One region of the Arthrobacter sp. efr-133-R2A-63 genome, then DNA from elsewhere that is predicted to be linked to it. Evidence: riboswitches for the same ligand, from Rfam matches in the RefSeq annotation. Region 1 holds a riboswitch; the other holds the start of a gene.
The links. A riboswitch is a leader RNA that binds a small molecule or an ion and turns the genes downstream of it on or off. The one in region 1 is predicted to bind cyclic di-AMP.
Positions count from the first base shown of each region.

Region 1 (14,680 bases):
GAGTTCGGCGATGGCTGCCTCGTCGTCGCTCTGGATGAAACTGGGGCTGCTGGCGACACGCAGGCGGCCGTGCCGCGAGGCGATGTCCTTGATCAAGTACCGGAGCGGCTGGGGGACATCGGTGGCCGAGTGGGTGCGCAGGAACCCGAGGATGGTTTCGGCGTCCTGGCCGGCGTCCAACGCGCGCCGGATCGAATCTCCGGAGAATCGGAAGATCGTCGCCGGGCCCTGGCCTTCGGCGTCGGCGATCAGAAGCAGTTTTTCGCTCAGCTCGGGGGCCAGGTACCCGGGGGCGACGGCGGTCAGGTCTGCTTGCAGGAGGACATGGTTCACCGCGGCGGGGAGGTGTTCGCCGAGGATGCTGAGGGCCAGTTCGGGCTGTTCGGTGGCGATCGCCGAACCAAGCTGGGTGAGGGCGCCGGAACCCATGAGCCCCAGGAGTTCGGCTTCGTGCAGGATGCCGCGGACAAGGGAACTGAACCGCCGCGACATCCGAGGCTGGGCCCATTCGGCGCGTTCCATGACGGCTTCGGCGTTGAGCACAGGAGCCTTGCCGTCCGGTGCTTCCACCTCGAGGGTGAGTTCTTCGAGGATCTCCAGGATCCGTTTGCGGACCAGCGGGGCGTCAGGGCGCTGGGCCTCGGCGGACAGGGCATTGATGGAGGTTGCCGCGGAGCCCGTTCGCGGTGCCGTGGTGCCGGGCCCCGGAAGGGTCTGGCCCACGAGGGAAGGAGCGCGCTCGCTGGCAAGCCAGGCGTTGACCAGCCACAGCCACTGTTCCTGGCGCGGGAGCGTGAGCCATTCCAGCGATGGCGGTTGCACCCACGTGGAACTGTCCACATCGAGGCGCAGTAATCCGGACAAGGCACCGAGCTCGAGGATGAGTGCGGTCTCGGATAAACCGAGGCGGAGGCTGTCGGCGAGGCGTTTGAGCTCGCGCACGCCCACACCGCCGCTGCGCAGGGTGACCACCGGCTGCTCGCGGACCGCGTACAGGAGTTCACCCACCAGCCGGAGCACTTCGGCGATGGCACCCATGGCGGCATTGCGGCGCAGGGCGGCACTCGTCTGGCCCAGCTCCGGCACGGGAGGCTTCAAGGTGAAGTGGTCCACGATCGCGCCGCCGCGCAGGGACAGGCCGACGCTGTGCGGAAGCTCAACGTGGCCCGCGTCGAGGGGAACAAGCAGTCCACGGGCCAGGAGCCAGTCCACGGGGCCGACGTCGCGGCCTTCATGGAGCACGGAGGCCTTGCGCTGGGCCTGCGGAACGGCGCCCATGGCCCAACTGCCGAACTTGTTCAAAAGGGGACGTGTCCGGACAGGTGCCTCGGACAGGATGTGCTGAAGGTTCTCCGGGGTCGATGTCCAATGTTGCAGTGCCAAAGCCGCGTCCATGGGCGTCGTGGCGGCCAGGATATGGGCGCCGCTCTGGTGGAGCTCGGCAACGAGGTGCACCACCCGCTGCGCGAAGGCAGGCTGCAGTCGGACCAACTCGGTGTAGCTGCGGCCCAAGCCCGCCGGGTAGATGCCGATGACGTCCTTGAGGCTGCCCACCGGCAAGTAGAAACGCTGCCTGCCTGGATTGTGCACCGTGGCCGGCGGATCGGCCCGGTGGATGAGGGCCAGCTCCTGGAGCTTGCTCAGGATCGGTTCGAGCGCGGCAAGCGTCGCTCCGTTGATGCACCTCTTCAATCCGGCCGCCGATGCGCTGTGGCCGGTGTCCGTGTTGGTGCATAGGTGGAGCGTCTCCAGCACCTGCATCTCCGGTTTGTTCAGCCGTTCCAGGGCGCGCTGCACGCTGACCCGGGCACTTGCCCTCGCTGCGAGGGCGGCGAAATCCGGTGCGATGGGGGAGATCAGGTCCGGCCGCGCGGCAAACAAGGCCCGCAGCGAATCGTCGCTGCGCGCTTCCAGTTCCTTGCTGAGCGCGCGAATAAGGGACATCAGTTCAACGTTACCGCCAGGCGGGCCCGCCGTCGGGCTTTCCGGCCGCTCATTGACGGCGCCGTGCCCACACGGAGTCAACCACCAGTGCGGCCATCAGAATGAAGGCGAGCGGCAGCCCGTACAGGGCGGTGGACGTGACCCACACCGGGGCCACGCCGTTGCCATAAGCGATCACCATGACGGCGGCGACGGCCGCCAGGGACAGGACTGCGACGACGGCGGCAACGATCGTGAGCGGCCGGCGGAAGTCGTGGGGAATCATGCATGCAACGCTAACAGTCCGGGGCCGCATCACCGGTTCCGGCCCGGGTGCAGTCCGGTCGCGGACAAATGGCGGCGGCACCGGCCTGCTGGAGCCTCAAAGCGCGATTCCGCGGCCGGGCAGGATAACCTTGAAGCAATAGACCAACACGGTCCAGGCAGTTACCCCTATTCCCGCAGCATCCTGCGGATGCGGTGGCGCGCCGGCTGTGTCTCGCAAGTCAGAACGAAGAAGGTTGATTACGTGCCCACCGGCAAGGTCAAGTGGTATGACAAGGACAAAGGCTTCGGATTCCTCGCGGCAGAGGACGGCCAGGAAGTGTTTCTGCCCAAATCAGCGCTGCCCGAAGGCGTAGCGGATCTCAAAGCGGGCACCCGGGTTGAGTTCGGCGTCGCCGATGGTCGCCGGGGCGCGCAAGCCCTTGGCCTCCGCGTGCTGGACAAGTTGCCATCCATCGCCAAGGCCAAGCGCATGAACGCCCGCGAGCTTGCTCCGGTAGTCCAGGATCTCGTTTCCGTCCTGGACAACCTCTCCGGCACGTTGTCCGCCGGCAAGTACCCTGAAGGCGCCAAGGGCAAGGCCATTGCCGCAGCCCTGCGCAAGGTCGCCGACGAGCTGGAAGCCTAAAGCTGCCATGACATCGGAATCCGCTGAAGCCAGTCCTGAAGAGAACGGCACTGGCGCCGCTGCTGGAACGGCTGGAACGCCTGGTTCCGGTGCTGAGCGGAAGCCGGCAACGGCGAAACCCCGCACCGGCATCCCCGTGTGGCGCGTCGGCAAGCCGGACGCTTTCCTGGCCGCCGCCGTCGATGTTGCCCGCAACGCGGTGGAGACCATAGCCCGGCCGGGTGAAATCGGCCCGCACATTGCAGCGCGCTCCGAAGGCGAACGCGTGGTCACCCACCTGTTCGAATCGCGGCTGGCAGGCTATGGCGGTTGGCAGTGGTACGCGGTGGTGACCCGCAACTCGCGCTCCAAGGTTGTCACCGTCAGCGAGCTTGGACTGTTGCCGTCGGAGGACTCCATCCTCGCGCCGGAATGGGTGCCGTGGGCAAAACGCGTCCGTCCGGAGGACGAGGCTACCGCGGCCGAAGAACTCGCGGAAGAGGCCGTCGTCGCCGTTGACGTGGACGACGACGGCGAGCCCTCCGGTTCGCAGGCCGCCGCTTCCGGTGACGCACCAGAGAACGACGACGTCGACGACATCGAGGCTGACTAACCTTTGGCGGACCCGGCGAGTGAATTCCTTGAAGGTGGAAACTGATGTCCACTTTCAAATCGCTGGGTGTCCCTAACTACCGCATCTGGTTCATCGGTGCCCTCATTTCCAACGTCGGCACGTGGATGCAGCGGACTGCCCAGGATTGGTTGGTCTTCGCCCATCTGAGCAATCACGACGCCGGCGCCATGGGCGTGACCTTGGCCCTCCAACTCGGCCCGCAGCTTTTCCTTGCTCCGTGGGCCGGACTGCTTGCCGACCGCTACAGCCGGCGCAGGCTCCTTGTCATGACGCAATCGGCGATGGCAGTCCTGAGCACTGGCTTGGGACTGCTGGTGCTGAGCGGTGCGGCGCAGTTGTGGCATGTCTATGTGTTCGCGCTGGTGCTGGGCGTCGTCTCGGCACTTGACGCACCGGTCCGCCAGACGTTCGTCTCGGAACTGGTCAAGGACGACTATCTTGCCAATGCCGTTGCATTGAACAGCGCATCCTTCAACGTTGCGCGCATGATCGGTCCCGCCGTGGCCGGCGTCCTGACAGTGGCCGTGGGCCCGGGCTGGGTGTTCATGATCAACACCGTGACCTTCCTCGCAATGCTTGGCGCGATCCGGGCCATTCCCCTAGCCTCCCTGCGCGTCCAGCCCCGGGCAGCCGCAGGCAAAGGCCGCATCCGGGAGGGGCTTCGCTACGTCCGCAATCGACCGGACATTGTGGTTGTCCTCGTCGCGATTTTCATCATGGGCACATTCGGCTTGAACTTCGTCCTCTTCATTGCGGCCATGGTCGGCACGGAATTCGGCATGGACGCGGGCGCCTTCGGGCTCCTCAACTCGGTCATGGCGATCGGCTCCGTCGCAGGGGCGCTCCTTGCCGCCCGGCGCGGCCGGCCACGGATGCGCCTCATCTTCGCGGCGGCGGGCGGGTTCGGCCTCGCGAGCGGACTGGCGGCGCTGGCACCGAATTACACCATGTTTGCCTTGGCGCTGATTCCCTGCGGCTTGTTTGCCCTGACCATGATCACCAGCGCCAACGGCTACGTGCAATCCACCACTGAACCTGTCATGCGCGGCCGGGTCATGGCGCTCTACATGGCCATCTTCATGGGTGGAACGCCCATCGGTGCACCGTTCGTCGGCTGGGTATCCAACGTCGCCGGACCCCGATGGGCTGTGGGTGTGGCCGCCGCCGCGGGCGCCGGCACCGCCGTCGTCGGCATCGTGTGGATCATTCGCGCGCGCCAGCTGCGGCTCCGTTTCGATCGAACCGCCCGAGGGCTGCGGTTCTTCCGCATTGAGTCCTTGGGCGCGGGCGATGCTCTTAATAAGGACAGCGCCGTTAAAGAGGCCAGCGCCGCCCGGGATCCGCACCCGGACGACGCCGACAAGCCCTGACCGCAGGAACGCGGCCGGCGCTTACTTCTTCAGTTCGCCCACCACATAGTCGATGCTGGCGAGCAACGCAGAGACGTCGTCCGGCTCGATGGCAACGAAGGTAGCGATGCGCAGCTGGTTGCGGCCCAGCTTGCGGTACGGCTCCGTGTCCACGATCCCGTTGGCGCGCAGCACCTTGGCGATGGCCGCGGCATCGATCGAATCATCGAAATCGATCGTGGCGATGACGTTGGAGCGATCCTCTGCCTTCGCGACGAACGGGGTGGCGTACTCGGAAGCCTCTGCCCACGTGTAGATGCGGTTTGCGGAGTCCGCGGTGCGTCCCGAAGCGAAGTCCAGGCCACCATTCTTGTTGAGCCACTGCACCTGGGCATCCAAGGTCACCAAGGTGGACAAGGACGGCGTGTTGTAGGTCTGGTTGAGCTTCGAGTTGTCGATGGCCGTCTGAAGGTCCAGGAAATCGGGGATCCACCGGCCGCTTGCCTTGATGCGGGCGGCGCGCTCCAGGGCTGCGGGGGAGAAGAGGCCCAGCCACAGGCCGCCGTCGGAGGCGAAGTTCTTTTGCGGAGCGAAGTAGTAGACGTCGGCCTCGGCAACATCGACATCCAGGCCGCCGGCCGCGGACGTCGCATCCACCAGGACCAGGGCGCCGTCGTCGCTGCCCTCAACGCGCTTGACCGGAGCGGCCACACCCGTCGAGGTTTCGTTCTGCGGCCATGCGTACACGTCCACGCCCGCTTCGGCCTCGGAAACCGGCCGGGTGCCCGGCTCGGACGTGATGATGGACGAGGCTTCCAGGAAGGGTGCCTTGTTGGTGGCCGCAGCGAACTTGGAGCCGAACTCACCGAAGGAGAGGTGCTGGGCTTTCTTCTCGACCAGGCCGAAGCCGGCGACATCCCAGAACGCGGTGGAGCCGCCGACGCCGAGAATCACCTCGTAGCCCTCGGGCGCACGGAAGAACTGGCTCAGTCCCTCGCGGACGGAGCCCACCAGGTTCTTGACCGGTGCCTGGCGGTGGGAGGTGCCGAGGATCGTGGTCGAGGCGGCGGACAGGGCCTCGATCTGCTCCGGGCGGACCTTGGAGGGCCCGGCGCCGAAGCGGCCGTCCTTGGGCAGCAAATCGGCGGGGATAGTGATGCTGTTGTCGCTCACGGGATGCTCCAATGGTGAAGTAGCGGCCTAGATGGGTCGTGGCAGGTGGCAAGCTGCCTCCTTCGACTTCCCAATTCTGCCCGACGCCGCAGGCGGGGGCAGAACCGGAGGTGTCATAGTCCGCCACGTGGAAAGCATTTGTTTGGTCGGCTCCGGATGGGACGGCGGAAGAGCGCTGGACCGGCGTCGTAATTATCCGGAGTAATTCCAAATAAGCTAAGCTTGGAGCTGGCGAAAACACGCAAGATACTGCGCTCGAGGAGCTGAGCTGGATGACGGATCTGATCGATACCACTGAGATGTATCTTCGGACCATTTTGGAGCTTGAAGAAGAGAACATCGTGGCTCTTCGCGCACGCATCGCCGAACGCTTGCGGCACTCCGGCCCAACTGTTTCCCAGACGATCGGTCGGATGGAACGCGACGGCCTGGTGATTGTGTCCAACGACCGGCACCTTGAGCTGACCGAAACGGGCCGGAAACGCGCCACGGAAGTCATGCGCAAGCACCGGCTCGCGGAACGGCTCCTCGCCGATGTCATCGGGCTTGACTGGGCCTACGTCCACGATGAAGCGTGCCGCTGGGAGCACGTCATGAGCGAGCGCGTGGAGCGGCGGCTCTACGAGCTCCTGGACCACCCCACGGAATCGCCCTACGGCAACCCCATTCCGGGACTCGAAGCATTGGGCGGAGCCGCGTCCCACGCGTTTACGGACGGCGTGGTCAACCTCCTTGACGCGATGAACGAATACTCACCTGAAAACCGGGTCACCGTCAGCCGATTGGCCGAACCGATCCAGGTGGAACCGGAACTCCTGGTGCAGCTGGACGAGGGCGGAATCCGTCCCGGTGCCAGGGTTTCCCTGGAACGGGTGGGGGAGTACATCTCAGTCCGCGTGCCCAATATCGACGGCGCCCTGGAGCTGCCGCCGGAGGTTGCCTCGCACGTGTTTGTCACGGTCGCCTAGCCTCTCCGGCAAGGCGAGCGGCAAAGATAACGAAATTATTACCGCGGGGGCTTAATCCCCTATAGTTGGGTACTGGCGCCGATACCAAAGCGTTACCTGATCCGAAGCCGAGTTCTGCCAGTGGATCAGGTGGATTAGTCCATTCACTGGCAGAAGCGGGGGAACCACCATCGGCCGTCGAAAGACGGCCTTGGGGTGAAGTCCGCAGCAGAAGCACACATTGCGCAGGGTCCTCCTCGGAGTAGCCCTGCGCTTCGCGTCCTTCGTGCGGACCGGGTCCACGATCTCTCTGGCCCGAATCCGACAGCTAACTTCGCAGGCTTGCCAGAGAGGAAAACCTTGACCACGCAGAACACCAGGGGCCGCAGGCGCGCGTCCGGTCCTGCTGCTGAGCTGCGGAGCGCAAGCGCCGTCGAGCACCAGCGGCCCCGCGATCCCCATCGCGAACTCCGCCGCCGCAAGGGACCTTTGCGGCAGATGGCCGAGTTCGCCGCAGCGAGCGGAGCGGGGCAGAAGGCCGGCGTGGCCCTTGCGGCTACCGGCCTCATCCTCACGATCGCCATGCCGGGCGCCGGCGCCATGACGGCCACCCCTGAGTTGAACCAGACGGCCCTGGCAGTGGGAACCCAGCCTGAAATCCCGGCCGCGGCAAGCGCCACGATCGATTTCAGCCGCGCTGCGGTTTCCACCACGGCAGATCCGGACAGCAGGCTCAAACAGCTCCTGAGCGCGCAGTCCGTCGGCACCATCACGACGTCGTCCTCCAAGGGCACACTCGGGGCGCCGCTGGATACCCTGATCACGGCCTCGCCGTTCGGTTACCGCGTGAACCCCATCACGGGCGGCCTAGGCGAATTCCACCGGGGCCAGGACTTCGTGGCCCAGTGCGGCACCCAGGTCCATGCCGCTGCGGCGGGCAAGGTGACCTTCGCCGGCTGGCATCCGTATGGCGGCGGGAACCGCATTGTGGTGGACCACGGCAACGGCCTGGAAACCACGTACAACCATTTGTCTTCGTTCAACGTCCACGTGGGCCAGACTGTCAGCCGCGGCGACGTCATCGCGTTGAGCGGCACTACCGGCGCCTCCACCGGCTGCCACCTCCATTTTGAAGTCATGGTCAACGGCGACGTCGTCGACCCCCTGGGCTGGCTGTAGCCAATCCGATGGAAGCCTCTCGCATGCTTGTCACGCTCCGTGACCTGAATGTGACATTCAGCCAAAACTCATGTACCGTCTAAGACGCATCAACTTTTAGAGAGTTGATGCACTCGAGTGGATTGCCTAGCTCTGCCACTGCTCGAGGTTCCGTTCGCAAAACATCGTCTGGCAGAGGCGGGGGACCCACTTTTGGTCATCTTCACGGATGGCCTTGGGGTTAAGTCGCACAACTTCCGAGAGGGAGAAGTGTGGCCGGATGACTCCCATCCGAATCCGACAGCTTACCTCGCGGGCATAGGGAGAGGCCTCTTAACGTGTCTTCACGCTCTACTGTCGCGCGCCACCGTGCCGCGGTCACCAAGACCAACTCGCTTGCCGTTATCGCTAAGACTGTCGGCAGCAACGCCGGTGGCGTAGGCCGTCAGGCAGCGGTTATCGCAGCTGCTTCCGGTCTGGTGCTTACTAGCGGTATCGCAGCCAACGCTGCAGAAACCAACGTCCCCCGCGAGTCCACTTCGACTTCCGCCCTGGAAGTCCAGTCCGTCGCCCAAGCCAGCATTTCGGCCGACTCCTCCGTCGCCATCAAGTACGAGCGCCCGACGGTTTCCACCGAGGCTGCTCCGGTTGTTGCTGCTCCGGTCGCTACCCAGGAAGCTGCTCCTGCTCCGCAGGCTGCAACGGGTGCCGCTACCGGCGTCTCGACGCTTTCCGTGACTGCTGCTGTTTCTCCCGCAACGAAGGTTGCCAGCGGCCAGGGCGCGGCAATTGCTGCCGCAGCTTACGCACAGCTTGGCGTTGCCCAGGACTGCACGGCCCTGGCTTCGAACTCCTTGGCTGCCGTTGGCATCCACTTCCACGGTTGGCCGGCAGACTACCTCTCCCTCGGCCGCACGGTCAGCGCTGCTGAAGCGCAGCCGGGTGACCTCGTCTACTACCAGAACGGTGGCATGGGCATGGCCCACATCGCCGTTTACGTCGGCAACGGCATGGCAGTCCACGGCGGCTGGAACGGTGGCACCACCGCCCTGTACAGCGTCAACGTCGGTTCCGGCCCGGTCTTCATCCGCGTCGGTGGCTAATTAGCTCCGGCTACATAGTTTTCACTGGAACATCCCCGTCGGTCCGCCGGCGGGGATGTTCCGTTTTAACCAGCATGCGCAAACGTGTCCGGCACATGAACTTTGACCGACACCGTCCTGGAACTCACGCTAGGATTCGTTGATCTGGCCTCCGGGTGTTTACTCTTAGGTTGTCGATCCACAGCCCGTACATGCAGAGGGCAGCCGGCCCTCGCGCCCCTGACGGGTGCGGCCGTGAAGAGGTACGTGCATGCGCACACTCGTTCTGAATGCTGGATATGAACCGCTGGCGGTAGTAACCTTCCGCCGGGCGCTGGTCCTTGTGCTCACCGGGAAAGCGAGCGTAGTGGCCGAAGGCGACGAGCCTGTCGTCGGGCCACAGGAGATTCTCGGACGTCCGTCCGTGATTCTGCTCAATCGCTACATCCGGCCAAGGTACAACACCATCACGGCGGTTACACGCCGCGGCGTCCTGCGCCGCGACGGCCACCGTTGCGCCTATTGCGGGAAAGCAGCCCACACCATTGACCACGTCCACCCCAAATCCAGGGGCGGCGCGGATTCCTGGGAAAACCTGGTGGCAGCGTGCCTTCGCTGCAACAACGCCAAGAGTGACCACACTCCAGCCGAGATGGGCTGGAAACTGAGGTTCACTCCCGCGGCGCCCACCGGGACTATCTGGCAGATCAAGGAGCTTGAGAAACCTGCGCCCGCATGGGATCCCTTCCTCCTCCCTGAATCGGCGGCCTGAACCGGAATTGAGCCGCTTCCCGGGTAATCTGGGCGGGTGGACTTTGATGCGGTGGTATTGGCGGGTGGCAAGTCCTCCCGCCTCGGCGGCGTGCCCAAAGCCCATCTGAGGTACGACGGCGCAACGCTCCTTCAGCGTGCCCTGGCGGCCACGCGCGGAGCCCGGAGAGTCGTCGTCGTCGGGCCGGATCCCGGCACATTGCCGGACGGCACGTTGACCGCACGGGAGGACCCGCCCTTCGCCGGACCGGCAGCCGCGATCGCCGCCGGGCTCCTCGCCCTGGAGGGGCAAGACAGCGAAGGGCAGGATTCCGAAGCGCGGCACGGCCAGAGTCCCTCCCCAGGCCATGCAGCCTGGGTGCTCGTCATGGCCTGCGACATGCCCCTGGCCGCCGCCGCTGTTCCTGTCCTGCTCCAGGAAGTTTCCGCCCATGCGGAATCGGAAGGAGCCCTGTCCATATCCTCCGATGGACGGAAGCAGCCCCTGCTCGGGATCTACCGGGTATCTGCCTTGCAACGGGAAGTGCAGGCTGTATCGGAAGAGGAGGGCCTGGCCAACGCAGCGGTCTTCCGGCTGCTTGCTAGGCTTGATCTGCTGGCCGTGCCCGTCCCCGAAGGGTCCACCGACGACGTGGATACCTGGGACGATGCCGCGGCGCTCGGAGTGGACGGCGACCTGCCGTGACAACAGCTGTACAGGACTGTGGAGGCGGATCGTGAAGAGCCAGGAAGAAACGCTCGAGGAATGGTGCAGGAGCCTGCTGCAAGCATATGAGCTCGAAAACGTCGAGATCGACATCAACGAGATCCTGTCCCTGGCAGGGGTTGCAGCCCATTCAGTGGTCCGGCCGGCGGCTCCTTTGACCACCTTCATCGCGGGCTTCGCAGCCGGACTCGCAGCGGGGTCCGGGCAGGCTAGCGAATCCGCGTCGATGGATGCCGCGATGGGCCTGGCCCGCACGCTCGCGAAGGACTATACGAACCCCGGAACCGACGCCGGATGACGGAAGCCCCCGAAGAAGGCGCCGAGCCGCTCGGCGCCGTGACCGAACCGGCCCCGGACGTTGAGCAGGTCCAGCACGCCGACCACTTGTGGGCCGAGGCGCGGCAACTAGCCTTCGACAGTGCCACGCCCATTCCCGCCGCTCCCGTCGCCCTGAAGGACGCCATCGGCAGGACCCTGGCCGCCGATGTGCACGCCCTGCAGGACCTGCCTCACTATGCGTCCTCGGCGATGGATGGTTGGGCGGTCAACGGCAGCGGCCCCTGGATCCTCGCGGAACCCGGCCATCGGCTGGCCCCGCACCAAGCGAGCCCGATCGTCACCGGTGGCTTGATCCCGCCGGGGGCCAAGGCAGTGCTCCGCAGCGAGAGCGGGGTCCTGACCACCGATGAAGACGGCCTGCCGCTGCTCGCGCTCGGCGGAAAAGCGAAACCGGGCGAACCGCGCAACGGCCAACACATCCGAAACGCCGGAGAAGAAGCCGCGGCGGGCGAGCTGCTGATCACATCGGGCGTTGTCTTGAACCCTGCCCACCTCGCCCTGGCCGCACTGGCCGGGCGCGACGAGCTGGACGTCCTCGGCAAGCCCCTCGTGAAAATGCTCCTGACCGGCTCCGAAGTGGTGACCGCGGGTGTCCCGGTCCCCGGCCGGGTGAGGGATACCTTCGGTCCCCAGCTTGGCGCCGTCGTCGAGCTCCTTGGCGGGATCCGCGGCGAGCAAATCAAGGTGGGCGACTCCTATGAAGAGTGGCTCGCGGGCCTTGAAGAAGGCGAGCTGTCGCCCGACGCGCCTCCCGCCGACGTCGTCATCACCACCGGTGGGACTGGCCGTTCGGGGACGGACCACTTCCGGCGGGCCATTGCGGAGCTCGGCGGCCGTTTGCTGATTGATGGAATTGCGATGCGTCCGGGACATCCCGGCGTGCTGGCCGAACTGCCGGACGGTCGCTTTGTGCTGGGTCTCCCCGGGAATCCGCTCGCGGCCATGATGGTCCTCTTCACGATCGGTGCACCGCTCCTCGCGGGGCTGGGGCACAGGGCGCTGCCGGAGGTCGGCGAGGTTCCTTGCGGTGCCATGCTCGACGCCGACCCGGGGCGCACGCGCTTGCTTCCCTTCAGGTTCGTGTACGGCTTGGCCTCGCCGGCCCAGCATGCGGGCCCCGGGATGATGCGCGGCCTCGCCAGCGCCGACGGAGTCATGGTGGTGCCACCGCACGGCGTGCAACTGGGAGAGGCGGTGCCCGCTTTTCCGTTGCCGTGGGGGCCGCCCCTTCCCCGGCCAAAGCCCACGGCGGACAAGGCCAAGAAGTCTCCCTCCCGGTCTGCCCGCAAGGTGCCGTCCGGGCCGGTCGACTGGAGCGCCCTGACGGGCTGAGAGATTCCGACGCCGAATGGACGCGGGTGGATTAGAGAGTCATGCCTTGCAATGATGGGGACATGAACAGGCATGCTCCCGAGCAGGACATCAACGAAGATGACCTCCAGATCCACCCACCCAAGCGCTCCGCCGCGGGCGTCAAGGCAGTCACCGTTGCATTGGAACGCGGTTGGGCCCAAGCGGGCGTCAGCCGGACCGTCAAGTCAATGCTCCGCGTCAACCAACGGGACGGTTTCGATTGTCCCGGCTGCGCTTGGCCCGAGTCCATCACCGGCAAACGCAGCCCCGCCGAGTTCTGTGAAAACGGGGCAAAGGCAATCGCCGAGGAGAGCACCACGCGCGTGGTCGGCGCGGAATTCTGGGCCCGGCACTCCCTGGCCGAGCTTGAGGACAAGACCGAATACTGGCTCGGCAGCCAAGGCCGCATTGCCGAGCCAGTGGTGATCCGCCCCGGCGACACACACTATTCGCCGATCAGCTGGACGGATGCTTTCGCCCTGATCGGCGAGCACGTGAATGCCACGACGCCGGAGCGCTGCGTTTTTTACACCTCGGGGCGGACGGCCAACGAGACCGCGTTCATGTACCAGCTGTTCGCACGCAGCCTGGGCACCAACAACCTGCCCGACTGCTCGAACATGTGCCACGAGTCTTCCGGGAGCGCCCTCAACCCGACCATCGGCATCGGCAAGGGCACGGTCTCCCTGGAAGACATCCACGAAGCCCAACTGGTGCTCGTTGTGGGCCAGAACCCGGGCACCAACCATCCGCGCATGCTCTCCGCCTTGCGTGATTGCAAGAACAACGGCGGCAAGGTTGTCGCCGTCAATCCATTGCCGGAAGCCGGGCTCCTCAACTTCAAGGATCCCCAGTCGCTCAACGGGGTGTTGGGCGGTGGCACGGACATCGCCGATGAATTCCTGCAGATCAAGGTCGGTGGCGACCTTGCCTTGTTCCAGGCGCTGGGCCATCTCCTGCTCGAGGAGGAGAAGCGGCAGCCGGGAACAGTGGTGGACCGCGCCTTCGTCGAGGCCCAGACCGACGGCTTCGAGGCCTACGCCGAAGCCCGGGCTGCGCTGGACTGGGTCGAGACCGAACGCGCCACGGGCCTGAGCCGCATCGAAATCACCAAGGTGGCCGGCATGCTGGCCGCCTCGAAGGGCACCATCATTTGCTGGGCGCTGGGCCTGACCCAGCAGCCCCACTCGGTGGACACCTTGCGGGAAATCATCAACCTGCTGCTCCTGCAGGGAAACTTCGGCAAGCGGGGTGCCGGGGCCTGCCCCGTCCGCGGCCACTCCAACGTGCAGGGCGACCGCACCATGGGCATCTGGGAGAAGCCTTCCGAGCGCTTCCTGGCAGCCTTGGACAAAGAGTTTGGATTCACCATGCCGCGGGCGCACGGATACGACTCCGTGGAAACCCAACACGCCCTGGAGAAGGGTGATGTGGACGTGTTCGTTTCCATGGGCGGCAACTTCGCCGCCGCGGGCTCGGACACCGTCGCGCTGGAAGAAGGGCTCAAGAGGGCCGGGCTGACGGTGCACATCTCCACCAAACCCAACCGTGCCCACGTGGTGCACGGCAAGACCTCCCTGATCCTGCCTACCCTGGGCCGAACGGACACGGACGACAAACACCCGGGCGGGCGGCAGATCCTCTCCGTGGAAGACTCCATGTCCGTCATCCATTCCACCCAGGGCCGGTTGACCCCGGTCTCGGAGCACCTGCTCAGCGAACCCGTCATCGTCGCACGCATGGCCCAGGCAGTGCTCGGGGATGGCCACCCTGTGGATTGGCGTGCCATGGCCGAGGACTACGACGTCATCCGGGACCACATCTCCAGGGTGATCCCCGGCTTCGAGGACTTCAACGCAAGGGTGCGGACCAAGAACGGTTTCGTGCTGCCCAATCCGCCACGCGACACCCGCACGTTCGCCACGGACATCGGCAAGGCACGCTTCACCGTGAGTCCGCTGGAGTACCTGGAAGCCCCGGCCGGCCACCTGATCCTGCAGACAGTCCGCAGCCACGACCAGTACAACACCACGTTCTACGGGCTCGACGACCGCTACCGGGGAATTTCCGAAGGCCGCCGGGTCATCCTTGTCCACGAGGAGGATCTCAGCGGGCTCGGCTTCGTGGACAGGGACATGGTGGACGTCATCTCCACTTTCGGCGGAACGGAACGCCGGGCGGACAAATTCCGGCTGGTTGCCTACCCCACTGCCAAGGGTTGCGCGGCGGCATACTTCCCCGAGGCCAACGCCCTGGTCCACCGGGAGCTCGTCGCCCGTGAATCCAACACGCCGGGCTACAAGGCCATGACAGTGCGTTTCGTCAAGCATGGGGATGCCGCCGGAAACCGGGA
Region 1 is NZ_JARVRG010000036.1:49,827-64,506, reverse strand. Features, by position in the region: gene QRN45_RS18920 (helicase-associated domain-containing protein) at 1-1,944, opposite strand, end outside; gene QRN45_RS18915 (hypothetical protein) at 1,994-2,209, opposite strand; gene QRN45_RS18910 (cold-shock protein) at 2,453-2,836, shown strand; gene QRN45_RS18905 (DUF3027 domain-containing protein) at 2,844-3,428, shown strand; gene QRN45_RS18900 (MFS transporter) at 3,473-4,819, shown strand; gene serC (phosphoserine transaminase) at 4,841-5,971, opposite strand; gene QRN45_RS18890 (iron-dependent transcriptional repressor DtxR) at 6,244-6,939, shown strand; cyclic di-AMP (ydaO/yuaA leader) riboswitch at 7,066-7,276, shown strand; gene QRN45_RS18885 (M23 family metallopeptidase) at 7,279-8,097, shown strand; cyclic di-AMP (ydaO/yuaA leader) riboswitch at 8,243-8,409, shown strand; gene QRN45_RS18880 (NlpC/P60 family protein) at 8,415-9,179, shown strand; gene QRN45_RS18875 (HNH endonuclease) at 9,430-9,930, shown strand; gene mobA (molybdenum cofactor guanylyltransferase) at 9,967-10,614, shown strand; gene QRN45_RS18865 (DUF6457 domain-containing protein) at 10,646-10,933, shown strand; gene QRN45_RS18860 (molybdopterin molybdotransferase MoeA) at 10,930-12,306, shown strand; gene QRN45_RS18855 (FdhF/YdeP family oxidoreductase) at 12,369-14,680, shown strand, end outside.

Region 2 (14,680 bases), on a different contig from region 1:
GGGGTCATCACGCAGGACCAGGCGAATAGGTTCCTGGCCGACTTCGACACCGCGGCAGCGTCCGGCCCGGTCACCGATGCCAAAGCCAAGATCTCGGCGGACGCCGCGCAGATCCAGCAGCTTTCCAACGGATCTGCCGCGGTCAGTGCGGGCGCTGCCAAGCTTGCGGGCGCCACGCCGGCGCTGACGGGCGCCATCGGCCAGGCCTCGGCAGGCGCGGACCAGCTCAGCTCCGGCGCCGGGACGCTCGCGGCGGGCGAACAGTCCGCCGTCAACGGCACGGCAGCCCTGGCGGACGGTGCGGCAAAGCTCGACGACGGCGCGGCGCAGCTTGCGAGCGGTGCCGCGACGGCTGCGGACGGATCCCGCACCTTGGCGAGCGAGTTGGCGAAGGGCGCAGGCAAGGTCCCGAACCCGAACGACGCCCAAAAGAGCGAGGTGTCCAAGGTGATCGCCGATCCGGTTGCGGTCAACAACGTTTCGCAGGCCAAGGCAGGGTCCTACGGTGCGGGCCTGGCCCCGTTCTTCCTGACGCTGTCCCTTTGGATCGGTGTGTTCATGCTGGTCCAGGCGATGCGTCCCATCACGCAGCGGGCCCTGGCGTCGAACGCTCCGTCATGGAAAATCGCCGTCGGCGGCTGGCTGCCGTTCTTCGTGGTGTCCGTGCTGCAGGCCAGTATCCTCACCCTCGTGGTGGACCTGGGGCTGGGCCTCAACGCGGCGCACCCCGTGTGGATGTGGTTATTCATGCTGGCTGCGGTCATGGCGTTCACTGCCCTCATCCAGGGCATCGTGGCGCTCCTGGGAACTCCGGGCAAGTTCGTGGTGCTGATCCTGCTGGTCCTCCAGTTGGTGTCGTCCGGCGGAACGTTCCCCTGGCAAACAACCCCCATGCCGCTGCACGTGGTGCACGAGATCATGCCGATGGGTTACGTGGTGACCGGCATGCGGCACTTGATCTACGGCGGCGATTTGTCCATGATCTGGCCGATTGTCCTGGGCCTGCTTGGCTACACTGTGCTGGGAGCCGCGCTTTCCACGCTGGCCGTCCGTAAGCACAAGTTCTGGACCCTCAAGACCCTGAAACCGGAGATCGCGGTATGAGCATGCACGAGCCGGACGTCACCGGGCTCCCGGAGAAGAAGCTCCGCCCGGCGCGCACGAACGCGACCAAGCAGCGCCTTTTCGATGCTTCCATGGAGCTGATCGGCGAGCGCGGCGCGGCGGGCGTCACGGTGGACGAGATCGCGGCCGCAGCCGGGGTGTCGAAGGGAACGGTCTATTACAACTTCGGCAGCAAGTCCGACCTGATCGCCCAGTTGCTGCGCCACGGCGTCGACATCATGCTCGGGCGGCTCCAGACCATCGACGGCTTGCACTCCGATCCGCTCGAGGCCATGGAAGCCATGCTCGGCCAGGCCATGGACTTCATGGACGACTATCCGTCCTTCGCGCGGCTCTGGATCAGCGAGAACTGGCGGACTCCCAGCGAGTGGGGCAAGCTCTTCGTCGAACTCCGCAGCGAGTTGTTGTCCGTGATCGGCGCGGCGATCGAAAAAGTCGCCACCACGTACCCCGTGGATACGGGAATTGCCCGGGGCAGCCTCGAGGCCGCCATGTTCGGGGCGATCTTCGTGGTGGGCCTTGACCGGCAGACGTACAACCCCGAGCGCACCCGGGAGCAGAGCATAGCGGCCGTCATGACCATCATGCGCGGCTACGTGCTGCGGTAACGGTATGGCAACTGCCGCGCCCAGAGGCGTGGCGCCGCCAGCCGGTCAGGGATGATTGATCCCATGCGTCACATGGGGAACAGCGGAAAGCTTGCGATCGTCTCTGCCGTGGTGTCCGCTGGTTTGCTGGTGCTCCTTGCCATCACCCTCGACGAAAACGTGATGTACACCTTCCTCGGGGTCCTGGCGCTCGGCTACCTTGCGTGCGTCGCGGAGGTCATCGTCCGTCGAAGGCACTTCATGCTGGTTCTCGGAGCCATCTCGTGCATCCTGTTCATCGCGTTCGGAATCGCTTTCCTGCGCATGTGGGGGCTCGCTTTCAACCAGGATGACAACGCCTTGGGCAGCGCGGTGAGCACCAAGGACTCGGACATCTATTTCTACCTCGCCGCCCTTGCCGGCTGCAGTTCCTTGCTGGTCTTGTTCTTGGGGGCGGTCTGGCCGTCCCGCCGTGCGAAAGCGGCGGCCCGTCCGGCAGCCCGGCGTCCAGCGCCCCGGCCTGCTTCGCGCCCTTCCCCGGCACCCGCCAGGCCCGCCCAGCGGCCGGCGGCCCGTCCGGCGTCGGGGGCCGTGAAGCGACCTGTCCCGCGGAAACCGGCCCCGGCCACCTCCGCCAAACGCCCGACGTCGGGAGCGCCGGCTCAGCGCAAGCCGGCACCCAGGCGCTGACTCATTTCGGGCGCGGCCACATCCCCAGGCTTCGCTCGCCGCTGCAGCACGGCAGTGGCCACGCCGCCCAGCAGGAGGAGGCCGCCGGCCAGTTCCGCCGTCGTCGGGACCTCCGAGATGAGCAGCCACGCCGCGGTCATTCCCACCACCGGGACCAACAACGTAAACGGCACCACGGCCGAACTCGGGTACAGGCTGAGTAGCCGGTTCCAGATGCCGTAACCCACCAGCGAGGCGAAGATGGCGGTGTACAGGGCGCTCAGGATGGTCGCCGGCTGAAGGTTGGAAAGGGTCCCGACGACGGCGGCAGGGCCGTCCACGAGGAGCGACAAGGCAGCAAGCGGCAACGGGACCACCGCTCCGGACCAGACCACGAGCCCCAGTCCCGAGGCAGCCTTGGCCTTGCGTGCGATGATGTTTCCCGCAGCCCAGGACAACGCGGCGGCAAGCACAATCATGAGCGGCACCACCGGAGCCACCAGGCTTCGACCGACCGCCACCAGCGCTAGTCCGGCCACACCCAGCACCACGCCCGTCAGCTGGCGCTTGCTGGGCCGCTCGCCCAGGAACCTGGCCGCCAAGAGCACCGTCAGGAGCACTTGCGCCTGTAGCACCAGTGACGCGAGCCCGGCTGGCATGCCGAGGGCCATGCCCAGGTAGAGGAGGCCAAATTGCCCGGCGCTCATGAACAGCCCGACGCCGATGATCGCCTTCCAGCTCACGTTCGGCTTGCGGACGAAGAAGATGCAGGGGAACACCACCAGCACGAAGCGCATGGCGACGAACAGCAGCGGCGGCACGTCGGCCGCTCCACCGCTCCCGTCACTGCCATTCCCGCTTGCGGGGTGTAGGCCAAAGTCGATAGCGACGAAATTCAGGCCCCAAAGGACGGCGACGAGGACGGCGAGTGCTGAGTGTCGGATATTCACGATTCAACTCTGGCAGTCAAAAGGATGAAGCACCAGCGTTGAATTCTGCATCGGATCGTGTACGTTTGCTTCATGATTGAGATTGCGGCGTTGCGTGCCCTCGTAGCCGTGGAACAGCAAGGCTCCGTGGTGGCCGCCTCGGAGGCGATGGGATTCAGCCCCTCGGCGGTCTCCCAACAGATCAAGAAGCTCGAGAAGCAAAGCGGCGTGACGGTCCTGGAACGTCACGGCCGCGGCGTACTGCTGACGGACCGCGGCATGGCGCTGGCCGAGTACGGACGGCGCATCCTGGGCGAATTGGAAGAGCTGCAGGCCACCTTGCTCGCCGACCCTGCGAAGCCAAGCGGCGTGTTGCGGCTCGTGGCATTCTCCACCGCCTGCCGCGGACTGGTGGGGCCGATGCTGGGGAAACTGGGCGCGGCTCAGGCTGGCACGGGCTCGCGGGCGAGTTCCGGGCCTGGCGGCTCCGGGCTTGAAATCCGGGTGGTGGCCGAGGACCCGCGCGAGGCCGTCCAGAGGGTCGCCACCGGTGAAGCCGATCTCGGCGTCGTGCACAACTGGCACTCAGTGCCCCTGGTCATTCCGGAGAACATGGTCCACGAGGACCTCTGCCTGGACACCGCCGACGTCCTGCTCAACTCGGCGCACCCGCTGGCCGGACGGACCGCCGTCGAGCCTACCGACCTCGTGGACGAAAGCTGGATCAGCACGCCGGCCGGGGCCATTTGCAATGAAGCATTGCTGGCAATCCTCGCGGGCCTGGGCCGCGTGCCGGACATCCGCATCTACGACCCCGACTTTTCCACGCATATCGCCATGGTTCAGCAGGGCGTGGCGGTGGCCCTCGTGCCGCGGCTCGGAAGGCCTGAGCTTCCCGCCGGAGTGGTGGCGGTGCCCGTGGTTAACCCGATGCAGCAACGCCAAGTGGGAATCGTGTACCGCAAGACGATGACGGCAAGTCCCAGCATCCGCCATGTGGTGCGCTTGCTGCAGGATGTGGCGGCCGGCCTCGAGGTGGATTAGCCGGGGACTACTTCTTGGGGCGGGGAACGGTGAAGTGGGTCAGCCGGGCATCCTGGCCATCGAGTTCAGCCCACGGCTTCTCGAGTTCCATCACGGTCACGGCGCTCGTGGGGTAGCGCGTGGCGGCGTCCATGTAGGCGTCATGGTCAGAGTCGCGGGAAGCCAGGTGCATCGCGAGCTCCTGCACGCCGGGCATGTGCGAAAAGATCATGAGCGTGGTGACGGTTTCGGGCACGTGGTTGATGACGGTCAACATCCGCTGCGCGGAGGCGGCGTAGAGGCCGTCCTCGAGTTTCGGCGTCGGGGCCTTGTCCCCCAGTTCGCTGCACACCCAGGTGCAGGTCTGGCGGGTCCGGAGCGCGGACGAACACAAGATGAAGTCCGGAATCACGTGGTGCTTGAGGAGCCATTTGCCCGCGAGCGGGGCTTCCCGGTGGCCACGCTCGGCAAGGGGTCGCTCATGGTCCGGCACCCCGAGGGGCCAGTCCGACTTCGCGTGCCGCATGATCACCAGCCGCTTGATGTGATGCTCGCTCATCCCCCCACCCTACTATCCCAACTGACTCGCATTTGTTGCCGTTATGAGGGCTCAAAACGACAACAAATGCGAGTCAGTTGGGTGGGGCTAGATCGAGTATTCCGGAGCGGCCCAGACGATGACCTCGGGGTGCTCGTAGAAGCGGTAGCCCTGGCCGCGGACGGTCCGGACGGTGTTCGCGAGGCGGCCGAGCTTGGAGCGGAGGCGCCGGATGTGGACGTCGATGGTGCGCTCGTTCGGGACTTCTTCGGCGTTGCGCCACAGGCCTTCGAGGAGTTCATCGCGGCCCACGGTGCGGGTGCCGTTCTCGACGAGGTAGTTGAGGAGTTCGAATTCCTTGAACGTGAGGTTCAGGGATTCGCCGTCGAGGTGCACCTCACGGCGGGCGAGGTCGATCAAGACGCCGGACGGCCGGGCTTCCTGGGCAGGCTGCGGGCGGAGCGCTTCGGAGCGCTGGCGGTTGCCAACAGTCGGGTCACCGAAAGTCGAGCGGACGACGTCGAGCGCCGAACCGGGCGCACTGGCCGGGGCTACCGCGACGGCGGCATAGCTCTCGGCACCGGCAACGAGGGACTGTGCGTAAGCCCGGATTTCCTGGGCAAGCTTGGCGATGGACGTTCCTGCGGCAGCGGCGGTGTCTTCGTCAATGCCCATGTAGAGCACGAACCCGCGGGCCACATTGTCGCTGGCAACGGGGCGGATGGAGCGGTCTGCGGGAGCCAGGACGGGCGTGGGCGCAGTCATTGGCGCGGCCTCGTTGGCGGGAACGGCGCGGAGCTGTCCGTAGGAGTTGGGGTTGTAGCCCTGGGGGACGTAACCGGGCGCCTGGCTGCCACCCTGCGGTGCGGGCTGGGCGTAGGCCGGGCGGTTTCCGAAGCCGGGACGCAGGCCGGCGTTCGACGCGGCCTTATTGGCGTTACGGACGGAGATATGGACGTATCCGGATGCAACTGACATGGAGTGCTTACCTCAAAGTGAATAGCCGTCATCGCGGCTTCGAATGCTGGTCTGGTCCCCGCAATGAGATGGGGAGGGGCGCCCGACGCTGGGCAGGGGGCGAATGCCTGAAACTTCCTGGGGTCTGAAGTTAGGCATGCATTCGACAACAGCTCATCGAAAAACCAGCGGGTGCGCTGGGCTCGATCGCTGCGGCTGCAGATGCTGTTGAGTTCTTGTTCACATTTGAAGTGTGCAACGTAACAAAGGGAACTTGCAAGTAACAAAGGGCGGAAACGTCCACATTTTGAGACGAATCGGACTATTGTGCCGCACATCACAATTCAGACATGTCCAAATGTGACCCATTCTCGTTCGCCACACTGGCCGTTGCGCGCGCAATACTCGAATAAAATTTGATTGAATTGCCACTTCCTGAATCTCAAGTCACGTCACGCGCTTGCCCTTGAATCTCGAGATATGAAACAACCCTTGTCCAATCCTGGATCTGCTTCCATCGAAAATTCTTTTGGCAAATCGCCTGTCAGGGCCTTTGCAAGGCTTCTCAACCTCACATCGCGTGGCTGGTTTCCAGCTTCGACGCAGCCCTTGGTTTGGATCGGTACATGTCGGCGTCGGCCTCCATGAGAAGCTGCCGCGCCAATTCTTCCCGCGCTTCGGGGAGCATTGGCCTCATCGCGGCCGTCACGGCTTGGCCGACGGCGAGCTCGACCCGCAGCTGCGACTCGCCCACGATGCACTCCGGATCGAAGCTGTTCAGGATGCGGGAGGCGATCACGGCAATTTCCTCGGGTGATTCCAGGGCCGGGAGGAGAATGACGAATTCGTCACCGCTGTAGCGCGCGACGGTGTCGACGCCGCGGACCGCATCGGCGAGGCGCCCGGCGACATGGCCGAGGACCTCGTCGCCCACTGCGTGGCCGTAGGTGTCATTGATGTCCTTGAAGCGGTTGATATCGCAAAACAACAGGCCGACGTGCAGGCCGTGGTTGCCCGCACGCTCCAAAGCCTCATCGAGGCGCGACGTCAACAAGGTCCGGTTCGGCAAATGGGTCAAGGCATCGTGGGTGGCTTGGTGCCTGGCCTCTTCAAGGAGTTTGGCCCGTTCCAACTCCGATTCTTCGAGCCTGCGCAACGTGGCGGCCAGTTCCCGCTCATAAAGGCGCCTCTCGTGGACGCCAAAAACGACGACGACGTTCAGTTCGGGGGCAGCCGTGTCGAAGGCATCGGGTTTCCGCGTCCGGGACACCGCGAGCAATACCGGCAGCCTTTCGCCGTTGGCGGCGAGGATCTCCACCGCAAGCTCTTTCACCGAGCCGTTGGATTCGATGGCCGGGATGGCGTGGGTCAGGAACATGATCCGGTCCCCGGCCGGCAAGAGGGAGAGCAGGTTCAGCCCCAGCAGCGCTTCCTGTCCGCGTCCCGTCCACTCGTACATCGTCCGGTTCGCGTCGACGATGGTACCGTCGGGCCGGGTGAGCAGGTAACCGGCCGGGGCTGCGTCGAAGATCTGCCGATAGTCAACTGTCCCGTCGGTCATACCGGGGTGCCGAGGTAGTCAAGAAGAGCGTTGACTGTTTCCTCCGGGGCGCTTGTCTGCGGGAAATGGCCGGTCGCGGCAAGCCTGACGAGGACGCTTGTCGGCAGGCGTTCCTGGAGGTAGGTTCCGATGTGTTCAGGAGTGACGACGTCGTCCGTGCTTTGGAGGATGAGCACAGGCAATTCGACGCGGGACAACAAATGACGCACGTCGGAGAGGAAAGCGACGCGGGCAAAATCGCGGGCAACCCTGGGGTTGATCCGACGGAAGCTGCCCTGCAATTCCCGCCCGAACTCGGGTGAGGAGGGGACGTTCATGAACACAGGGGCCATCGCCTCGGCCCAGACAAGGTAGTTGGCGTCCAAGGATTCAAAGAGCTCGTCCAGCTCATCACTGGAATAGCCGCCGAAGTAGCCGTCGTCGGGGTGGTTCATATAGCTGGGCGAAGCTGTCACGAGCACGAGCCGGGCGATGCGCGACTGCTGGTCGGCCGTGGCCGCGGCAATGGCCATCATGGCTCCGACGCTGTGGCCGATCAGCGTCACGCCCCCCAGGTCCAGCTCGGCGCAGATCTCCAGGAGGTCGGCAACGTAGGCGTCAAGGCTCGAGTAGCGGGACGAATCATAAAATGCCTGGTCGGATCCCCCCGAGCCCATGTGGTCGAAGAGAACTACGCGGTATTGCTCCGTCAGGAACGGGAGAATCCGGTCCCACATCTTCTGGTCCGTGCCAAAACCGTGCGCGAACATCAGGACCTGGCCGTCCGTTGCCCCCAAGACCGTGACATTGTGCCGCTCAACCATCGACGCGGTCATGGGTACCCTCAACTCTCCTCGGCTATCGGCCTGACCCCTTCCGCATTTCCGCGCCGGGCTCGTCCGTGAACCCCCGTCCGCCGGCCCTTGTCATCGTACCCAACTGACTCGCATTAGATGTCGTTTTGGGGGCCGATAACGACATCAACTGCGGGTTAGTTGGTGGTCCCGGTTCCTTGGGTGGTTGACGCGGTGGCAGTCACGATCTGGATGGACTGGGCCGTGTACTTGTCGGAATCCTTGAGCGCAGTGACCCGCACGCTGGATCCGGACTTCACATCGGCGAGGGTCAGGGTGGTGCCGGTGGTCCCGCTTCCGCGTTGCCGCATACCTTGAGCTACCACGATGTCCGATCCCAGCACATAGGTTTTCGTGAACCCGTCTTCGCTCTTGACCGTCATGGAGCTCGCCGAGATGTCGGTGACTGTTCCCAGCTGGCCCGCCATGGTGACGTAGCTGCCGTTCTGGAGGACAACGTATTCCGAGTGGACCGCTGCGTTCAGGCCGCCCATGCCCACCCCGAGCCCACCCGGGCCTGCGTTCGTGCCGCCGGGGCCGCCGAATCCGCCCTGCCCGTTCTGCCCGGCACCCGGACCCTGCGCGTTGGTAGTGTCAGCCACCGCGGTCCCGTTACCGGCGGCATATGCGCCGGCTCCTGCCGCCGCAGCGACCACCACCGCGACGCCGCCGACAATGAGGCCCTTCTTCAGGCTCCAATTCTTGAAAAACGAAGGTCGGGGCTGTCCGGCGTTGGATTGCTGCGGAGCACCCCAACCGGCGGCAGGCTGCTGGTTCACCGGCTGCTGCGGAGCACCCCAACCAGCGGCAGGCTGCTGGTTCACCGGCTGCTGGGGAGCACCCCAACCAGCGGCAGGCTGCCCGGACTCATCAACGGGGCGGATCACTGGCTGCGGGTGCCCGTTCTCCGGCTCGGAACCAGGTACGGAGGGGTTGTTTTGCTGATCCATGATGTTCTCCATCGAAGTCGAGACTCTTTGGTCGCGGTTGTTCTTGTCCCAATCAGCGTCAGTCGCGTTGCTGTGCGTTGGCTGTGTCGAACTGAAGGCTTCCCTGTGACCTGCAGCGGTGTTGTGTCGGATTCTGCTGGGGGAACCCGCGCAACCTTTGGACAGGTGGCTAGGCTGGGACTCACAGGGTGCTCACAGCAACGGCTAAGCACCGGCAAACCGGCAGATTGGAGAGTTGTCCCATGGCATCCTCGCACTCCATGACCAACAACCTTCCGCAGCTCAGCCACCCGGACGGTTCTCCCATCCGCGCCCTCGTGGTGGACGACGAACCCAGCCTCGCCGAGCTCATGAGCATGGGCCTGCGCATGGCGGGCTGGTCGGTCGCAGTGGCCGGCGACGGTCCGGCCGCAGTGAAGCTCGCCAAGGACTTCCGTCCGGACGTCCTGGTGCTGGATGTGATGCTTCCAGGGTTCGACGGCGTTGAGCTGCTGGGCAGGATCCGCGCCTTTGCGCCCGAGGTTCCTGCGCTTTTCCTCACCGCCAAGGATGACGTGCAGGACCGGATCGTGGGGTTGGCCGCGGGCGGCGACGATTATGTCACCAAGCCCTTCAGCATGGAGGAAGTCCTCCTGCGCCTGCACCGCCTGGTCCAGCGCTCGGGGGTGGCTGCGATGGACACGGCCGAGCTGGTGGTAGGCGACCTGACCTTGAACGTTGACACCCGTGAAGTCACCCGCGGCGGCGAAGACATCCCGCTCACCGCGACCCAGTTCGAACTCCTGCGCTACCTCATGGAAAATCCCAAGCGCGTGGTCAGCAAGGCCCAGATCCTGGACCGCGTGTGGGATTACGATTTCGGCGGCCAGGCCAACATCGTGGAGCTTTACATCTCATACCTTCGCAAGAAGATCGAGGCCAACCATCCGCCCATGATCCACACGGTGCGCGGAGCCGGCTACGTCATCAAGCCTGCCGAATAGCCGAGGCGTCGAATGTCCGCACTCTCGGGTATCCCCCGCCAAACCGACCACAGCTGGTTCAATCCCTCAACCTGGCACTTGCGCACCCGCTTGATCCTCCTCTCCATGGCGCTCCTCGTGGCCATCTGCGGCGCAGTCGGGGTGGTCAGCTATGCCTCCATGGACGTGTTCCTCACGAAGCAACTGGACCAGCAATTGATGCAGGCCTCGCACGGGCGCCCGCCGCAAGGCAACCCCGGCGGCCGTCCGGACCCCCTGGATCCCCGGGGCCAGAGCATCGGCACCCTGAACGCGCGAATCCTTGGCGGCCAGGTGAGCAGCGATGCCGGGTTCCTCTCCTCGGATGCCACCCGTACTCCGTTGTCGCCCAGCGATGCCGGAATACTGTTGGCGCTCCCCTCCGATGGCCGTCCGGTTGATCGCACCCTCTCCAATGGCGGCTACCGGCTGGTAGCCGCCGAAACCCCCTATGGCGATGTGGTCATCACGGGGCTGCCGCTTGCCTCGAAAGAAGACACCGAGGCCTCGCTCGTGTGGACCATGGTGCTGGTGTCCTTGGGCGGGCTGATCCTGATCGGGCTGGCCGGAACCGTCCTGATCCGCCGTACCATGCGTCCCTTGGAGCAACTTTCCGACGTCGCCACGAAGGTATCGAAGCTTCCGCTCGACGCCGGTGAGGTGGCACTCGCGGTGCGCGTTCCGGCGTCGGCGGCCCACCCGGGCACAGAGGTGGGAAGCGTGGGCCATGCATTGAACCTCATGCTGGACAACGTCTCGAGCGCCCTCGAGGCGCGCCAGCAAAGCGAAACGAAAGTGCGCCAGTTCGTGGCCGACGCGTCACACGAACTACGCACTCCGCTGACGGCCATCCGCGGCTACACAGAGCTCTTGCGCATGACCGAGACGTTCACCGAGGACGGCCGCAAATCACTGGGCCGGGTGCAAAGCCAGTCCGAACGCATGACCACCCTCGTGGAGGACCTCCTTCTGCTGGCCCGGCTTGACGAAGGCAAGGCCCCGGAGTTCACCGATGTGGACCTCACGCAGTTGGTGGTCGAAACCGTCAGCGACGAGAAAGTCATGGCCCCCGAACACATCTGGCAGCTCAAGCTCCCGGATGAGCCCATCACGGTCCGCGGCGACACCACTCAGCTCCACCAGGTCTTGGCAAATCTGCTCTCCAACGCCCGCAAGCACACGGAGGCGGGTACCACCGTGGTCACCGGCGTCATGCGTTCCGCCGATGGCAGCGCCGTGGTGACCGTGACGGATAACGGGCCGGGCATCCCGCCGGATTTCCAGGGCAGGATTTTCTCGCGCTTTGCCCGTGCCGACGCCGCCCGCTCCGGTTCCGAGGGCACGTCCGGGCTCGGCTTGTCGATCGTGGAATCCATCGTTCAGGCGCATGGCGGTACTGTCGAAGTGGCATCGCGGCCGGGCCGGACGGAGTTTGCGGTGCGGCTTCCGGCGCTGAGGACCGCCACGGCCTGAAGGCCGTCCACAAAATGACGACGCCGGTGCGCGGCGAGCGCAAGTCGACGCACCGGCGTCGTGATCTCCGTTACCCAAATGTGACTTAAGCCGAATCCTCCTGTACCGTCGAATAGGTGCGCCGGATTATTCCGGCCGCCGCCGGGTAGGCGCCGAGCTCTGCCCCTCCCCGGTGCCAACAGTCCAGGCAGAGACGGGGGACCCAGGTCTCCGGGCAAGCGCTCATGTTGAGCCAGCCCTAGGGGTGAAGCCGCACCGCCACGATTCCCAGTGGCCACGGCCGGATGACCTCATCCGAATCCGACAGCTAACTCCGCAGGCGTCGAGAGGCAATCACCATGTCTGATTCCAGGAATCAGTCGCGCTCTGTTGCGCGCCACCGCGGCGAACCTGCCCGGAGAAACAAGTCACGTTCCACGTTGAGGCGAGTCGCCTCGAACCTCGGCACCGGCCAGCGCATGGCAGTTGTTGCCGGCGTCGTCGCCGTGTTCCTCGGTGCCGGTGCTGCAAGCCAGGCCGCCGGACAAGCCATCAATGCCCAGGACATGAGCCGTTCGTCGGATTCCCGCGCGGCTAGTCACTCAGCCACTCCATTCGCCACCGCCACGCCGTCGGCGAGCGCGAGCGCCAAGCCGAGCGCCACGCCGGTTCCGAGCCGGGCAGCCGCCCCGGCTCCGGCCGCCGTCGCGCCCCAGGCTGCAGCCCCCGCCGCGCCGGCACCCCCGGCCGCACCTGTTGCCCCGGCCGCACCTGTTGCCCTCGACGATCCCGCCGGCGCCCAGGCCTATGCCGCTAGCCTCCTGCCGTCCTACGGTTGGGGTCAGGGCGAGATGTCCGCACTGATCACCTTGTGGAACAAGGAATCGGATTGGCGCACGACTGCCACCAACGCCTCCAGCGGCGCTTACGGAATCGGGCAGTCGCTGCCGGGCGCGAAAATGGCATCCGAGGGCGCCGATTGGCAGACCAACTACCAGACGCAGATCCGCTGGGGCCTGAACTACATCAAGGAACGCTACGGATCGCCGTCCGCGGCGTGGTCCTTCCACCTCGCGAACAACTGGTACTAAGCCAGGAGCTACGCACAAAGAACGCAGAGGTCCGTCCCTTCCGGGGGCGGACCTCTGCGTCTAGTGGCCACACATGCGAGTCGCCATGCCGGTCGGAGATCCACAGCCATATCACAGGTTCCGCCTAAAGCCCTCATAATCGGCAGCCGCACTCTGGATACATGACGCTCATCGAATCCACCTCCGGTACCCTGAAGGACCCCGCGGTGGTGCCGCCGGGCCTTTCCCTCCAGCCCAACGCTCCCCTCCAGCCCAACGCTCCCCTCCAGCGCAGCACGGTGCGACGCGCGCCCGTGGACACCCACACCGCCATCCCCGTGCTCGATGTCACGATCCCGGTCTTCAACGAGGAACGCGACCTTGAGGAGTGCCTGCGCCGGCTTCACGGCCACTTGCGCGAGACGTTCCCGCACGGCTTCCGCATCACCGTGGCGGACAACGCGAGCACGGACGGCACCTTGAAAATCGCTGAACGCGTGGCGAGGGAGCTGCCCGAACTCGCTGTTGTCCATCTTGAGGAGAAGGGACGCGGCAACGCCCTTCGCAAGGTGTGGCTTGCATCGCCGTCCCCGGTTCTCGCTTACATGGACGTGGATCTGTCCACGGACCTCGCCGCTCTGGCGCCCCTTCTGGCACCGCTGATCTCCGGCCACTCGGACCTCGCCATCGGCACGCGCCTGACGCGGAACTCAAGGGTTGTCCGCGGCCCCAAGCGCGAGTTCATTTCGCGCAGCTACAACCTGATGCTGCACTCGTTCATGGGCGCCCGTTTCAGCGATGCGCAGTGCGGCTTCAAGGCGATCCGGGCAGATGTCGCCCAGCAGCTCCTCCCCCACACCATGGACAACTCGTGGTTCTTCGACACTGAACTCCTGGTGGTCGCCGAACGCTGCGGACTCCGCGTGCACGAGGTTCCCGTTGACTGGATCGACGATCCCAATTCCAGCGTCGACGTGGTGCGCACTGCCCTGGCAGACATCCGCGGCATGGTCCGGCTGACCCGGGATCTCGTCTCGGGCCGCATCCCCGTTCCGGAACTGCGCGCAGCGCTGGCACGCGGGCCGCTTCCGGCGTCGTCGCGCATTGCCGAGCAGAGCCCGCGCAGCAGCCTTTTCGGGCAACTGGTCCGGTTCGCCGCGATCGGCGCTGCCTCCACCCTGGCCTACGTGCTCATCTTCCTGTTCTGCCGCGGCTTCATGGACCCGCAGCTGGCCAACTTCCTGGCGCTGCTCGCCACGGCCATCGCCAACACCGGCGCCAACCGGCGCTTCACCTTCGGCATCCAGGGCGGCAATCCGGTCCGGCACCACTTCGAGGGTTTGATCGTTTTCGGCATCGGCCTCGCCCTCACTTCCGGGGCACTCGCTGTGGTGCACGGTACGACGTCGCCCGGCCGCTGGGGCGAGCTCCTCACCGTGGTCGCGGCGAACCTCGCAGCCACTGCAGTCCGCTTCCTCTTGTTCCGACTTTGGGTCTTCCGGCAGCCAGCCGCGCAGGCGCCTGCACCCACCACACAAGCCACAACGCGCACAGAAACGGCAGCATCATGACCTCCACGATTACTCCCGCAAGCACGGGACCCGCAGGTTCAGTGGTTCCTGCCGCCGCCGGGACTGCCGACGCACCGCCTCACCCGGCCGGCCCGTCGATCCCCGATGCCGCGCCCCGTTGGACCCGATACGCCTTTGGACGGCAGCCCCGCTGGGTGCGGCCGTCCGCCGCCGGGCTCCTCGTCGCCACCGCGTTCCTGTATCTCTGGAACCTCGCGGCCACCGGCTACGGAAACTCCTTCTACGCCGCGGCCATCCAGGCCGGCACCAAGGACTGGACGGCCTTCCTCTTCGGTTCCCTCGACGCCGGCAACGCCATCACGGTGGACAAGCCCCCGGCCTCTTTGTGGATCCCCGCTTTGGCGGGCCGGATCTTCGGCTTCTCGCCCTTGAGCATGCTGGTTCCCGAGGCAC
Region 2 is NZ_JARVRG010000021.1:132,514-147,193, forward strand. Features, by position in the region: gene QRN45_RS11410 (YhgE/Pip domain-containing protein) at 1-1,104, shown strand, start outside; gene QRN45_RS11415 (TetR/AcrR family transcriptional regulator) at 1,101-1,733, shown strand; gene QRN45_RS11420 (hypothetical protein) at 1,806-2,402, shown strand; gene QRN45_RS11425 (EamA family transporter) at 2,375-3,331, opposite strand; gene QRN45_RS11430 (LysR family transcriptional regulator) at 3,404-4,354, shown strand; gene QRN45_RS11435 (SixA phosphatase family protein) at 4,362-4,892, opposite strand; gene QRN45_RS11440 (winged helix-turn-helix domain-containing protein) at 4,980-5,849, opposite strand; gene QRN45_RS11445 (diguanylate cyclase domain-containing protein) at 6,400-7,389, opposite strand; gene QRN45_RS11450 (alpha/beta fold hydrolase) at 7,386-8,204, opposite strand; gene QRN45_RS11455 (hypothetical protein) at 8,360-9,172, opposite strand; gene QRN45_RS11460 (response regulator transcription factor) at 9,415-10,155, shown strand; gene QRN45_RS11465 (sensor histidine kinase) at 10,168-11,646, shown strand; cyclic di-AMP (ydaO/yuaA leader) riboswitch at 11,810-11,982, shown strand; gene QRN45_RS11470 (aggregation-promoting factor C-terminal-like domain-containing protein) at 11,985-12,716, shown strand; gene QRN45_RS11475 (glycosyltransferase) at 12,878-14,266, shown strand; gene QRN45_RS11480 (ArnT family glycosyltransferase) at 14,263-14,680, shown strand, end outside.
Region 2: linked by a shared signal. The riboswitch ahead of QRN45_RS11470 (aggregation-promoting factor C-terminal-like domain-containing protein) and the one ahead of QRN45_RS18880 (NlpC/P60 family protein) in region 1 are both predicted to bind cyclic di-AMP.